Regions from separate parts of the Brevibacillus sp. FSL K6-0770 genome, predicted to be linked through region 1. Evidence: riboswitches for the same ligand, from Rfam matches in the RefSeq annotation. Region 1 holds a riboswitch; the other holds the start of a gene.
What was found. A riboswitch is a leader RNA that binds a small molecule or an ion and turns the genes downstream of it on or off. The one in region 1 is predicted to bind glycine.
Positions count from the first base shown of each region.

Region 2: it holds a riboswitch for glycine, as region 1 does, so the genes downstream of both, NST23_RS07335 (amino acid permease) here and gcvT (glycine cleavage system aminomethyltransferase GcvT) in region 1, are expected to answer to the same signal.

Region 1 covers NZ_JBBOBQ010000001.1:2,325,030-2,331,075, reverse strand. Annotated here, with positions in the region: gene gcvPB (aminomethyl-transferring glycine dehydrogenase subunit GcvPB) at 1-401, opposite strand, end outside; gene gcvPA (aminomethyl-transferring glycine dehydrogenase subunit GcvPA) at 394-1,746, opposite strand; gene gcvT (glycine cleavage system aminomethyltransferase GcvT) at 1,793-2,893, opposite strand; glycine riboswitch at 2,985-3,101, opposite strand; glycine riboswitch at 3,102-3,198, opposite strand; gene NST23_RS11375 (DEAD/DEAH box helicase) at 3,419-5,119, shown strand; gene NST23_RS11370 (YqhG family protein) at 5,162-6,046, shown strand, end outside.
Region 2 covers NZ_JBBOBQ010000001.1:1,477,590-1,483,635, reverse strand. Annotated here, with positions in the region: gene NST23_RS07350 (NAD-dependent succinate-semialdehyde dehydrogenase) at 1-1,125, opposite strand, end outside; gene NST23_RS07345 (hypothetical protein) at 1,191-2,573, opposite strand; gene NST23_RS07340 (iron-containing alcohol dehydrogenase) at 2,588-3,733, opposite strand; glycine riboswitch at 4,139-4,238, shown strand; glycine riboswitch at 4,242-4,300, shown strand; gene NST23_RS07335 (amino acid permease) at 4,639-6,012, shown strand.

The sequences.
Region 1 (6,046 bases):
ACGGCGTCCATTCCGGTGATTTCAGCCAGTTCTTCTTGCAGGTTGTACAAAAGCTCCAGTGCGCCTTGTACGGTTTCTTCCGGCTGGTACGGGTGAGTTTGCGCGAAGCCGGCATAGCGAGCCACGTCTTCGTTGATTTTCGGATTGTATTTCATCGTGCAAGAACCGAGCGGGTAGAAGCCGTTGTCTACCCCGTGGTTGCGACGGGACAACTCGGTGTAGTGGCGAACGAGTTGCAGCTCGGATACCTCTGGCAATTCAGCAGGGGTTTCACGAATGAGGTGCTTTGGCAAAAGGCTTGCGACCTCTACTTCCGGTACATCCAATGCCGGCAGATTGTAGCCCACACGGCCCGGTTTGCTCATTTCAAAAATCAGTGCTTTCTCCTGGTCGTTACGCACGTGTGATCGCCTCCAATTCAGCCGCCAATGTGTCGATTTCTTCCTTGGTCCGAAGCTCGGTTACTGCGAGCAAGGTGTGGCCTGCAAATTCAGGGTAATCCAGCCCCAGATCGTAGCCGCCGATGATTCCTGCCTGGAGCAGTTGCTTGTTGGCTTCTGCTACTGGCTTGGACAGCTTGACCACGAACTCGTTGAAGAACGGGGAAGTAAAGACGACTTCCAGCCCTTTGGCTTGCAGGGCTTGCTTCGCGTAATGCGCCTTTTGCAGGTTCATCATCGCCATTTCCTGTACGCCTTGTTTTCCGAGTCCAGTCAGGGTGATCGCAGCCGCCAGTGCCAACAGCGCCTGGTTGGAGCAAATGTTCGAAGTCGCTTTTTCACGACGGATATGCTGTTCACGAGCTTGCAGCGTCAGTACGAAACCGCGCTTGCCGTTCTCGTCTTTCGTTTGCCCGACGATGCGTCCTGGCATTTTGCGCATCAGCTTGCTCGTCGTCGCAAAATATCCGCAGTGCGGTCCGCCAAACGATGCCGGGATACCGAACGGTTGCATGTCGCCTACTACGATGTCAGCGCCCAGTTTGCCTGGCGCTTCCAATACGCCCAGTGCAAGCGGGTTGGAAGAAACGACGAACAGGGCGCCTTTGCCATGAGCAATCGGCTCAACTGCTGCCAAGTCTTCCACGTTTCCGAAGAAGTTAGGATATTGCACGATCACAGCCGCTGTGTTTTCGTCAATCAGCGCTTCCAGAGCTTGTGTGTCGGTTACGCCATCGCTGTTGATGCCGACTTCAACCAGTTCTACGCCTTGACCGTACGCATATGTTTTCAGAACGCCGCGCGCTTCCGGATGCACCGCGCGGGAAACGATGACGCGCTTTTTGCCAGTGTGACCAGCCGCCATCATAGCCGCTTCTGCCAAGGAAGTCGCTCCGTCGTACATGGAGGAGTTCGCTACTTCCATTCCTGTCAGTTCACACACCATTGTCTGAAATTCAAAAATCGCTTGCAGCTCGCCTTGGCTGATTTCAGGCTGGTAAGGCGTATAAGCCGTGAAAAATTCTCCGCGGAGCAGCATGTGGTTGACTGTGCTTGGCGCATAGTGCTGATAAACGCCAGCACCCAAAAAGTTGACGTGTGTGCTGAAGTTGACGTTTTTGTTAGCCAGGCGAGTGAAGTATTTGACCAGATCAGGCTCGGACAGAGCTTCTGGAATGTTCAGCGCACCTTTGAAACGCACCTCTTCCGGAATGTCTGCAAACAGTTCTTCTACACTGGAAATGCCCAGAGTTTCGAGCATTTCGCGCTTGTCCTGATCAGTTTGGGGCAGGTAGCGGTATTTCACGAACGTTGTCCTCCTCAAATAGGATGTATTGTGGGCTTATGCTTGGTTATTTCGCACGTTTATAAAAAGGAGCGGCAACAACAACAGCTTTCAGTCGTTTTCCGCGAATTTCCACTTCAACCTCTGTGCCAATCGCCGTGTGCTCGCTTTTGACCAGGGCCAGACCAACGTTTTTCTTCAAGGTCGGGGATTGTGTCCCTGTGGTCACTTCTCCTACCAGCTCTTCTCCGACATAGACCGGATAGTGCGTGCGCGGAATGCCGCGATCGATCATCTCGATCCCTACCAGCTTGCGAGGCGCGCCGTTTTCTTTTTGCGCTTTCAACACCTCTTGGCCGATGAACGGCACTGCTTTATCTACCTTCACCGCGAAGCCGATACCCGCTTCGATCGGTGTAATGTCCTTGCTCAGTTCCTGACCGTACAGTGGCAGCTTGGCTTCAAAGCGCAGCGTGTCACGCGCCCCCAGTCCGCAAGCAACCAGACCGTCTTCTTTGCCTGCTTCAAGCAGGGCGTCCCACAGCTCTGCCGCACGATCCGCAGCCAGGTAAATCTCGAAGCCATCTTCGCCCGTGTAGCCTGTACGGGATACCAATGCCGGAATACCGCTAACCTCTACATCGCGCTCAAAACGGAAAAAGCCGATTTGGGACAGATCCGTTTGGGTCAGCTTTTGCAAAATCGATTCAGCCAAAGGCCCCTGGATCGCAATCTGCGCCGTTTGCGGCGAGATATTTTCGATCGTGACGCCCGGAATCAGGTGCTCCTGCAGCCATGCATAGTCTTTGTCAATATTGCCAGCGTTGATGACAAGCAGGTAATGGTCGTCTGCGTATTTGTAAACGAGCAAATCGTCGACCGTACCGCCGTCCGGGTAGCAAAGCACGCTGTATTGAGCTTGTCCCACTGCCAGCTTGGAAACGTCGTTGGTTGTCACGCGCTGCAAGTATTCGAGCGCGCTCTCGCCTTTTACGTCCACCTCTCCCATGTGGGATACATCAAACAAACCTGCTTTCGTGCGAACAGCTTCATGCTCCTGACCAATGCTGGAAAACTGTACAGGCAGCTCCCAACCGCCGAAGTCGATTGTTTTGGCGCCGTATTTTGCATAGGAATCAAACAGTGGCGTTCTTTTCAGATTGGACATGTGTGGCACCTCCTAAAGGCAGATAGTCGGCATTTTTCCCCATGAAAAAACAGAGGCGAAAAAACGGGTACACCAAAAGAAAGGTGCCCATTTCTCCTCCTCTGTCCTTGGTACCTGAGAGTTACCTTGCCAATCAAGCTCGGCGGGGATCACCGGGCTTGCAAGTTTCCCCTTTGGTGGCTCGACATGCGAGCTCTCTCCAGAGTTGCGTCCAGTAGAGGTTCTTTTGCCTGAGAGATTCACCGTTACCGGCTTGCTCCTTCGGCGCTGCAGTGGTTCACGCAGTCTCTCCCTGCTACTATCATTCGCGTTGGTTAGATGGTCATACATAAGTTTTTGCTATGATTTCCATACTAATGAACGAACTTCCTCTATATCCTACCATGAGAGTCGACAGTTGAAAATATGCAAATTAACAGTCAGATCAAGAAATACTTAACAAAGTGATGAACATTACCCATAATGTTAAGTTTTTTATTAAAACGCATGAAAGTTATGGCAGAGCTGTGTAAAGGAGTAACGTATATGCCGAATGTTCCTGTTTCATTTGACACGAGCTGGATATCGCCGCTGACCGAGCGGCTGCACGAAGATGGTCCATGGGACAAGTGGGAGCTGTTCAAGCTGGCGCTGGAAGCAGAAGAAGCGATGGCGGTTCGCGAGTTCGATTCTTTGCAATGCCTGAACTACTTGCCGCTGCTCTCGCCTTTTCCCCATCAGCTCCAGACGGCGGAACGCGTGCTGAATGACATGCGCGGCCGCGCGATTCTCGCGGATGAAGTCGGATTGGGCAAGACCATCGAGGCAGGGTTGATCATGAAAGAATACATGGTCAGAGGCTTGGCGAAAAAAATTCTCGTCCTCGTTCCCGCCTCTCTCGTCATTCAGTGGACAAAAGAACTGCAACAAAAATTCGGCATTCCTGCCGTCGCGCAAAAAAAAGAGTACATGTGGCGTCAGCACGAAGTCGTCGTCGCTTCCATCGACACGGCCAAACGCGACCCGCATCGCCGCCATGTGCTCGATATCGACTACGACATGCTCATTATCGACGAAGCGCACAAGCTCAAAAACAAGCGAACCCGAAACTATCAATTCGTGAAGGAAATTCGCAAAAAATACTGTTTGCTGCTCACCGCCACCCCTATCCAGAACGAGATGGACGAGCTGTACAACCTGATCAATTTGCTCAAACCGGGGCATCTGGGCCACTCGACGTCGTTTTCCACCAATTACGTCGAGGGAAAGCGCCAATCGAAAAACAGCGAAAAATTGCGCGAAGAAATCGAAAAGGTCATGATTCGCAACAAGCGAAGCGACGGCGGCATCCAGTTCACCAGCCGCCGCGTGCAGTCGATTCCCATCGAGCTGACGCAGGAGGAGATGGAGCTGTACGAGGGCGTCACGCGCTTTGTCCACGATCAGTACAAGACGGGAACCGGGCTGTTCAATTCGCTCGCTCTCATCACGCTCCAGCGCGAGGTTTGCTCCAGCAAGGAAGCCTCCTTCATGACGCTGTACAACATGCATCAACGCACCAGCGAGGAGTCTTTGCTGCGGGCGCAAATACTGGAACTGGTGGAGATGATCAAGCGGATCGAGACGCATTCCAAGGCGGCCAAAACGGTCGAGCTGATTCAGCAGATCAACGACAAAGTGATCGTTTTCACCGAATATCGGGCCACGCAAAATTACTTGCAAAAATATTTGCATGACCACGGAATTACCTCTGTGCCGTTTCGCGGCGGCTTCAAGCGCAGCAAAAAAGACTGGATGACCGATCTGTTTCAAAACCGCGCACAAGTGCTGATCGCGACAGAAGCAGGCGGCGAAGGGATCAACCTGCAATTTTGCAATCAGGTGATCAACTACGACATGCCTTGGAACCCGATGCGTGTCGAACAGCGAATCGGCCGCGTTCACCGTCTCGGGCAAAAGCGGGATGTGCACATTTACAATCTGTCCACGGTCGGGACGATTGAAGAACATATTCTCAAACTGCTGTACGAAAAAATCGATCTGTTTGAAATGGTCATCGGCGAACTCGATGATATCGTCGAACGCCTCAACCTGAGTTCCTCGCTGGAAGAAAACTTGACGCAAATTATTATGGACTCCGCATCCACGCGCGAAATGGCTTTGAAGCTGGACAACATGGGGCACGCGATTCGCGCAAGCCGCCAGCCGCACGTCGCCCCTGCTCTCTCGGAAGCCGCCGAGCAGTAGTCTGGATGCCCCCAACTAGCCAACAAGAAAAGAGGTTCCCTGATGCAAGCCAACCAGGTCAGGCAATTCGTAGAGCGCTATCTCGCGACTTTTTCTGCTCACATCGTCGAATCCCACCCCGACTACTTGACGGTCAAGCTGCCTGTCGAGGTCGACAAAGATATCGGCAACCGGCCTTTTTACTGGAGCTGGGTCGACAAAATGAATCTGGCGTACCAGCCGCTCGTGCTCACCTTCGCCTTTCACCCCGACCGCATGCCGGATGGGCTGCGTGCCGAACACCTGCACCTCGGCGCCGGGCGCATGCAGCAAATTTTTGCCTCGGCGAAAAAGCACGGTCAATTCGTCTGCATGTACGAGCAAAATACCGCTTCGCTCCCCGCCACGGGCAAACGCCGTTCTACGCCGCTCGTTCCGTGGCTGGGCATCAATCTAAAAGTGTCGTTTCTGTGCGACAAGCGGCGCGATCTCATGCTCTACCTCGGGGTCAACCTGCACCAGCCGCGGGTCGTGCACGACTTTTCGACGTACTTGTTTCAGTTGCCGCTCTCCCCTGCCATCCCGGACTATTTCTATACGCTTGATCGGAAAATTTCCGTAGAGGATGCGCTCCAGATGGCTCGCCAGGAAGCCGAAGCGGTCATCGCCAAGGAAGACCAAGCGTGGGCTGCCGAGGCAAAAGCCCGCTTGGCGGAAGAACTGGACATTCTCGCCGCCTACTACGAAGAACTGGCGAAGCGGGAGCCGCAAGCAGAGCAGGCTGATGCGGACGACGAAGAAGCGGAAAAAGCCGAGGAGCCGCAAGCAGCGCAAGCCATCGTTCCCCTCCCGCAAACGGAAGCTCCTCCTGTCGCGGAGCCTGTTGTCGAAGCAGCGCAAACCATTGACGAATACCGCTCATCTGGCGGGCGAATCCTCGACTTTTTA
Region 2 (6,046 bases), 850 kb from region 1:
CGCGTCGTCGGAGTACGTGCTGACAGGAGCAATCGGCCCGAACGTCTCCTCTTGCATGCAGAGCATTTCGTCTGTGACCTCCGAGAGCACAACAGGCTTCAAGAAATAGCCGACCGCACCTTCCAGCTCCGGATTGCCATGCAGCACAGCCCCTTTGGAGATAGCGTCGTCTACCTGCTGCCGGACTTTTTTGACCGCTCTGTCATCGATCAGCGGGCCGATCTCGACATGGTCCTCTGTCCCGACACCTACGCGCAGCGCAGCGACCGCTTCTGTCAGCCTTTGCAAAAATGGTTCTTTCACAGCCTCGTGCACGTAAATCCGGTTGGCGCAAATGCACGTTTGCCCGGCGTTGCGGAATTTGGACTGGATCAAGCCTTTGACAGCCGCTTCGAGATTCGCGTCTTCTGCCACGATGAACGGCGCCAAACCGCCCAGCTCCAGAGACAGCTTTTTCACGGTGTCCGCCGCTTTTTTCATCAAGAGCTTGCCCACAGGCGTCGATCCGGTAAACGTCAGCTTTTTCACGCGAGAATCTTCCATCCAGACGTCGACCACTTCTCCCGCCCGCGAAGTAGTGACGATGTTGATTACACCTGCGGGGATGCCAGCCTCCTCGGCGCATTCCGCCAGCAACAGCGCCGTCAACGGCGTCTGTTCCGCTGGCTTGGCTACGGCCGTGCAGCCTGCGGCAAGCGCCGGAGCGAGCTTGCGCGCGATCATTGCCGCCGGAAAGTTCCACGGAGTAACCGCAGCCACGACACCGACAGGCTGCTTCTGGACGATGATCCGTTTGGAGACGGCAGACGACGGGATCGTCTCCCCGTAAATCCGCTTCGCTTCTTCCGCGTACCATTTGATGTAGCTGTTGGCATACTGCACCTCGCCCCGCGCTTCTGCAAGCGGCTTGCCCTGCTCCATCGTCATCACGTAGGCGATTTCATCGAGTCTGGCTTCAATGGCCTGATGCCAGCGCTCCAGAAGAGTGGCCCGCTCGTAAGCCGTCGTTTTCGACCAGCTGTCAAAAGCGGCTTGCGCGGCATCGACTGCCTGCTTCGCTTCTTCCGCACCCGCGTCCGGCACACTGCCAATCGTCGCGAGCGTCGCCGGATTTTGCACGATCATGCGCTTGTCCAATGTCAGCCATGTTCCATTCACGTAAATCCCTTTGTTCCACTCTTGTTGTTGTTTCACGCCGCTTTTTCCTCCTGTTCATTGGCTGTAAACAATTTCTCTTTTTCTCCGCGCAACCAATCTTTTCCATATAATAAAACGCACAGCAAAATTCCCGCGCCAAAAGCCATCGCTGCCCCTTTGATCACCAGAATGGCTCCGACGACTCCGGCGATCCCCAAATCGCGCTGGCTACGCGCCTGCATCACGCCAATTCGCACGCTGACGTAGCCTTGCACGAGCAAGGTCAATGCCACTGCAACACCGAGAATCGGCTGAACGAGGCTGACGATCGGCAACAGCAGCAGACCTGTATTCGTTCCCCAGCGGAAAGAGCCTGCGCCCCCGAAAAAGGAGTTCATCGCCTGCTTGCCTTTTTTGAACCGCTCCACGACCACGACCTGCATCGCTGCCCACATCGGGCCGCACATCGTAATATCCGGTCCGATCAGGCTCATCAGCATGTTGCGTCCGCCAAAAATCATGTGCGCCCGGTCAGGATTGTAGTCGACTTTTTCATCGAGACGCACCTGGTCAGATTCGGATAACAGCGCTTTCGTTTTCAGCACATCGCCAAAGACGACAAGGTAAGTCGCGAACACCGCAGGAAGCGCCGTGATGAAAAAGGACAGCGCCGGCAGCCCCAAGCCGAAGACCGTATACTGCGACCAGAGCGTGGCGAAGTCCGGTTGGCTGAATCCCCACTGAATATCCGGCCACTTCGCTTCCCCGAAGATCGGCGCTACGAATACCGCCAACAAAATCGCAGGCAAAATCCCCAAATTGCCGAGCAGCGCCCACAGCTTGCCTTTTTGCTTCAATCCTTCAAAATGCTTGGAAAATACGAGATAAAAGCAGAAACCGATACAAATCGCAATCGTGTACGGGAACAGGTCGAACTTCCCGCCTTTTTCAAAAATCGAGGTGATCGCGCCAATCCCCGCGCCGAGGATAATGCCTGATTTGATCGCGTTCGGCACGAAGTTGACTACCCGTTTGGCAAGCCCGGTGACGCCCAAAATAATCGATAGCAGCCCGAGCGTCAACTGGAAGGCAATCAGGGCGTACACCCGATCCGGCCCTTCGGGAAATTGCCCGACAAACAGCACGATCAACGGAATCGCAGGGGTAATCCAGCCCGGAATGACCGGATCGCCCAGCAAGTGGTGCAGCAAATACAAGAAGCCATTTAAAATGACGACAGCCAAGCCGACCTCAAACGGCATGCCAAGGTGATCGGCAAGCAACGTGATGGCGCCGAGATCGACGGCGCACATCAGCAATCCTTGCAAGTAATCAGGCCATTCAAAACGATAATGCACGAACGGCAGGCGAATTTTGAACGGGCCAACCGGAATATACGGAGTCTCTGCACCATCTTTGCGTTGCTTCCACTTCATGTGATATCCCCCTCTTAGTAAGCTGCGCGATATATATCTTCTATGTCTTTTTTCCGCAAGGTGCGGGGATTGTTTTTCAAAAGCCGGGTCTGCTTCATCGCTTCTTCCGCCATCTCGGCAAGCGCTGTCTCAGGGATGTTGAACTCGCGCAACGACTGGGGAATTTCCACGTAACGGCACAGACGCGTCATCGCTTCGATCGCTTTTTCCGCCGCTTCATCCAGGCTCAGGCCAGTTGTATTTTCTCCGAGCGCCTGGGCGATGTCTCCCAGCTTTTCCAGGCAGGCGATCTTGTTCGTGCGCATCACGTAAGGCAAAAGCAGCGAGTTGCTGACGCCGTGCGCCATGTGGAAGCGTCCGCCGAGCGGGTAAGCCAGGGCATGTACAGCTCCTACCCCTGCATTTCCGAAGGCAAGACCCGCCATCAACGCGGCTGTAATCATGGCTTCGCGCGATTCGATGTTGTCCGGGGCCGCGTACGCTTTTGGCAGGTGAACAGCGATCAGCTTCATCGCGCCAATCGCCAGCGCGTCCGTGACTGGGGAGGCAAACTTGGAAATATAGGCTTCCACTGCATGCACCAACGCATCCACGCCGCTCGCAGCGGTAACACTCGGCGGGCACGTCAGCGTCATCATCGGCGAGACGATAGCGACATCCGGCAGCAAGTAAGGGCTTACAATTCCTTTTTTTACTTGCTCCTTCGTATCGGACAAAATCGAGATATTGGTCACTTCCGAGCCTGTTCCCGCTGTAGTCGGAATCGCGATCAGCGGCAAGCCCGGCTGCTTGACCAGATTCGTGCCAAAATACTGTTCGATGCTGCCCTCATTAGTCGCCATGACCGCAGCCGCTTTCGCAATGTCGATCGCGCTTCCTCCGCCGACCGCAATCAGCCCGTCGTAGCTTCCTGCGCGAATCATGCTGACACACAGGTCGACGATTTCGATTTCCGGCTCCGGATTGACGTCCGGGAAGATGCCTGCCTTCATCGGCAAAAGCTCCTCGACTTGTGCCACCACCCCGGCCTGAATCAAAATATGGTCGGTGACGATCAGCGGACGCTGCACCCCCAGCCGGGCGACTTCCTCTGCAAGCAATGTCAGCGAATCGCGGCCTGTGACCAGCTTGTTCGCAGCAGCAAATGTAGAAATGTTCATGTTGTCACTCTCTCCCTTCTCTGTGCTGCCACTTAAAAGCAAATCCCGTGCCAAAGCCTTAAAATTCGCTGCACCCAACCTCGTTTGCTCCCGGCGAAATGGTAGATTTCCGCTCGCAAAACCACCTTTTCTCACATGTTCGTCACATTTTTCGCTCTCGCTTTGCCCGGAACAAAAAGCAACCGTTTTCATCCGATCACCGATCATGTTTCAAATCAAAATACATCATATTGATTTGCTTTCGAATCAAATTGTTGTTGATTCTTGCCATCTCCCTTGTTTGTTGGACTTCAATCGGTCAAAAATGTTTTATGCTTAAAATAGTCTGTCAATTGGCAATTTTCGTTTGACAAGCTATTTGGAATAATTTACTATCAAAAGAACGCATGCGAATATCTATCGCGGATGAATATTGCGGGAGAGACTAAACTTACCGTTTAGCACCGAAGGAGCAAATCCTGACCCCCAGGACAAATCTCTCAGGTAAAAGGACCGCAATGGGACGCATCTCTGGAGAGAGCCATTGGCCACCAAAGGAGTTAAACACTCTCAGGTAAAAGGACAGAGGAAAATAGGAACCAGCCTATTTTTCCCGTTCCTTTTTTTATTGGCGAAAAATAGGATTGCTGCTAGAAATCGCTGCGCTTTCAGGGGAACAGCCACATCCCCACTCGGGCAAACAAGGAGGGAGCAACCGGAAGCAAACAGCAAAAAATAAGGACTCACTGAAAAATGTAAGCGTTTTTTTCGTTGGAAGTAACTTAATGATGTATTTATTCTGTACAGCTATGTTACTATGAGAATTATAAAGAACCATAAACTTTTGCGAAGAAAAAGTCGTCGAGCAAGTAGTTGTCTTTCCAAGTAACTGTGCAGAATCAGACAGAGAGAAAGAGGGGGATCACATGGAACAACAAAAATTGGCGAGAGGTCTGAAAAACAGACACGTTCAACTCATCGCAATCGGTGGAGCCATTGGTACCGGACTATTTCTGGGTGCGGGAAAATCCATTCACCTCGCCGGGCCATCCATTTTGTTTGCGTACCTGATTACTGGGATTATTTGCTTTTTGATCATGCGCTCGCTCGGTGAACTTCTCCTGAGCAACCTGAACTACCATTCCTTCGTCGACTTCGTAAAAGACTACCTCGGAAACATGGCTGCGTTCGTCACAGGCTGGACGTATTGGTTTTGCTGGATTTCGATTGCCATGGCCGATTTGACGGCTGTCGGCTTGTACACACAGTATTGGTTTCCGGGAGTGCCGCAATGGATGCCGGGGTTGATTGCCCTCGTAATTTTACTTTTCATGAACCTGGCAACCGTGAAGCTGTTCGGAGAAATGGAGTTTTGGTTCGCGCTGGTAAAAGTCATCGCGATTCTCGCCTTGATCGTCGTCGGTATCGTCATGATCGTCAAAGGCTTCTCCACCAACTCCGGCGCTTCCAGCTTCACGAACTTGTGGAGCCATGGCGGGATGTTCCCGAACGGAATCAACGGCTTCTTACTTTCGTTCCAGATGGTCGTCTTCGCGTTCGTCGGCATTGAGCTGGTCGGACTGACTGCCGGAGAGACAGAAAATCCTGAGCGCGTCATTCCAAAAGCGATCAACAACATTCCGATCCGCGTCTTGCTGTTCTACGTCGGTGCGCTGATCGTGATTATGAGCATCTACCCATGGAGTGCGATCGTTCCGACAGAAAGCCCGTTCGTGCAAGTGTTTGCCGCAATCGGAATTGCTGCCGCTGCGGGAATCGTCAACTTTGTCGTACTGACCTCCGCCGCTTCGGCATGTAACAGCGCCGTCTTCAGTACAAGCCGAATGGTCTACTCTTTGGGCAGAGAACAAAACGCGCCTGCGGCCATGACCAAGCTCACGACTCGCCAAGTTCCTGCCAATGCCCTGTTCTTCTCTACCGTCGTCATTCTCATCGCCGTTGTATTGAACTACATCATGCCAGAAGGCGTCTTCACGCTGATCACGAGTGTCTCGACGGTTTGCTTCCTGTTCATCTGGGGCATTACGGTCATTTGCCACCTGAAATACCGCAAGACAAGACCAGAGCTGGCAGCGCAAAACAAATTCAAAATGCCGCTCTATCCGTTTGCCAATTACTTGATTCTCGCTTTTCTCGCGTTCATTCTCGTCGTGCTCGCACTTGCTGAAGACACGCGCGTTGCCTTGTTCATCACACCTGTCTGGTTCATCATGCTCGTGGTGATTTACAAGCTGCGCAAAGCGAAAGTCGATCAGGTCAAAATTGCCGAAAACTCGTAAGCGGTAAGCGACACAACCAAAAACCACATTCATG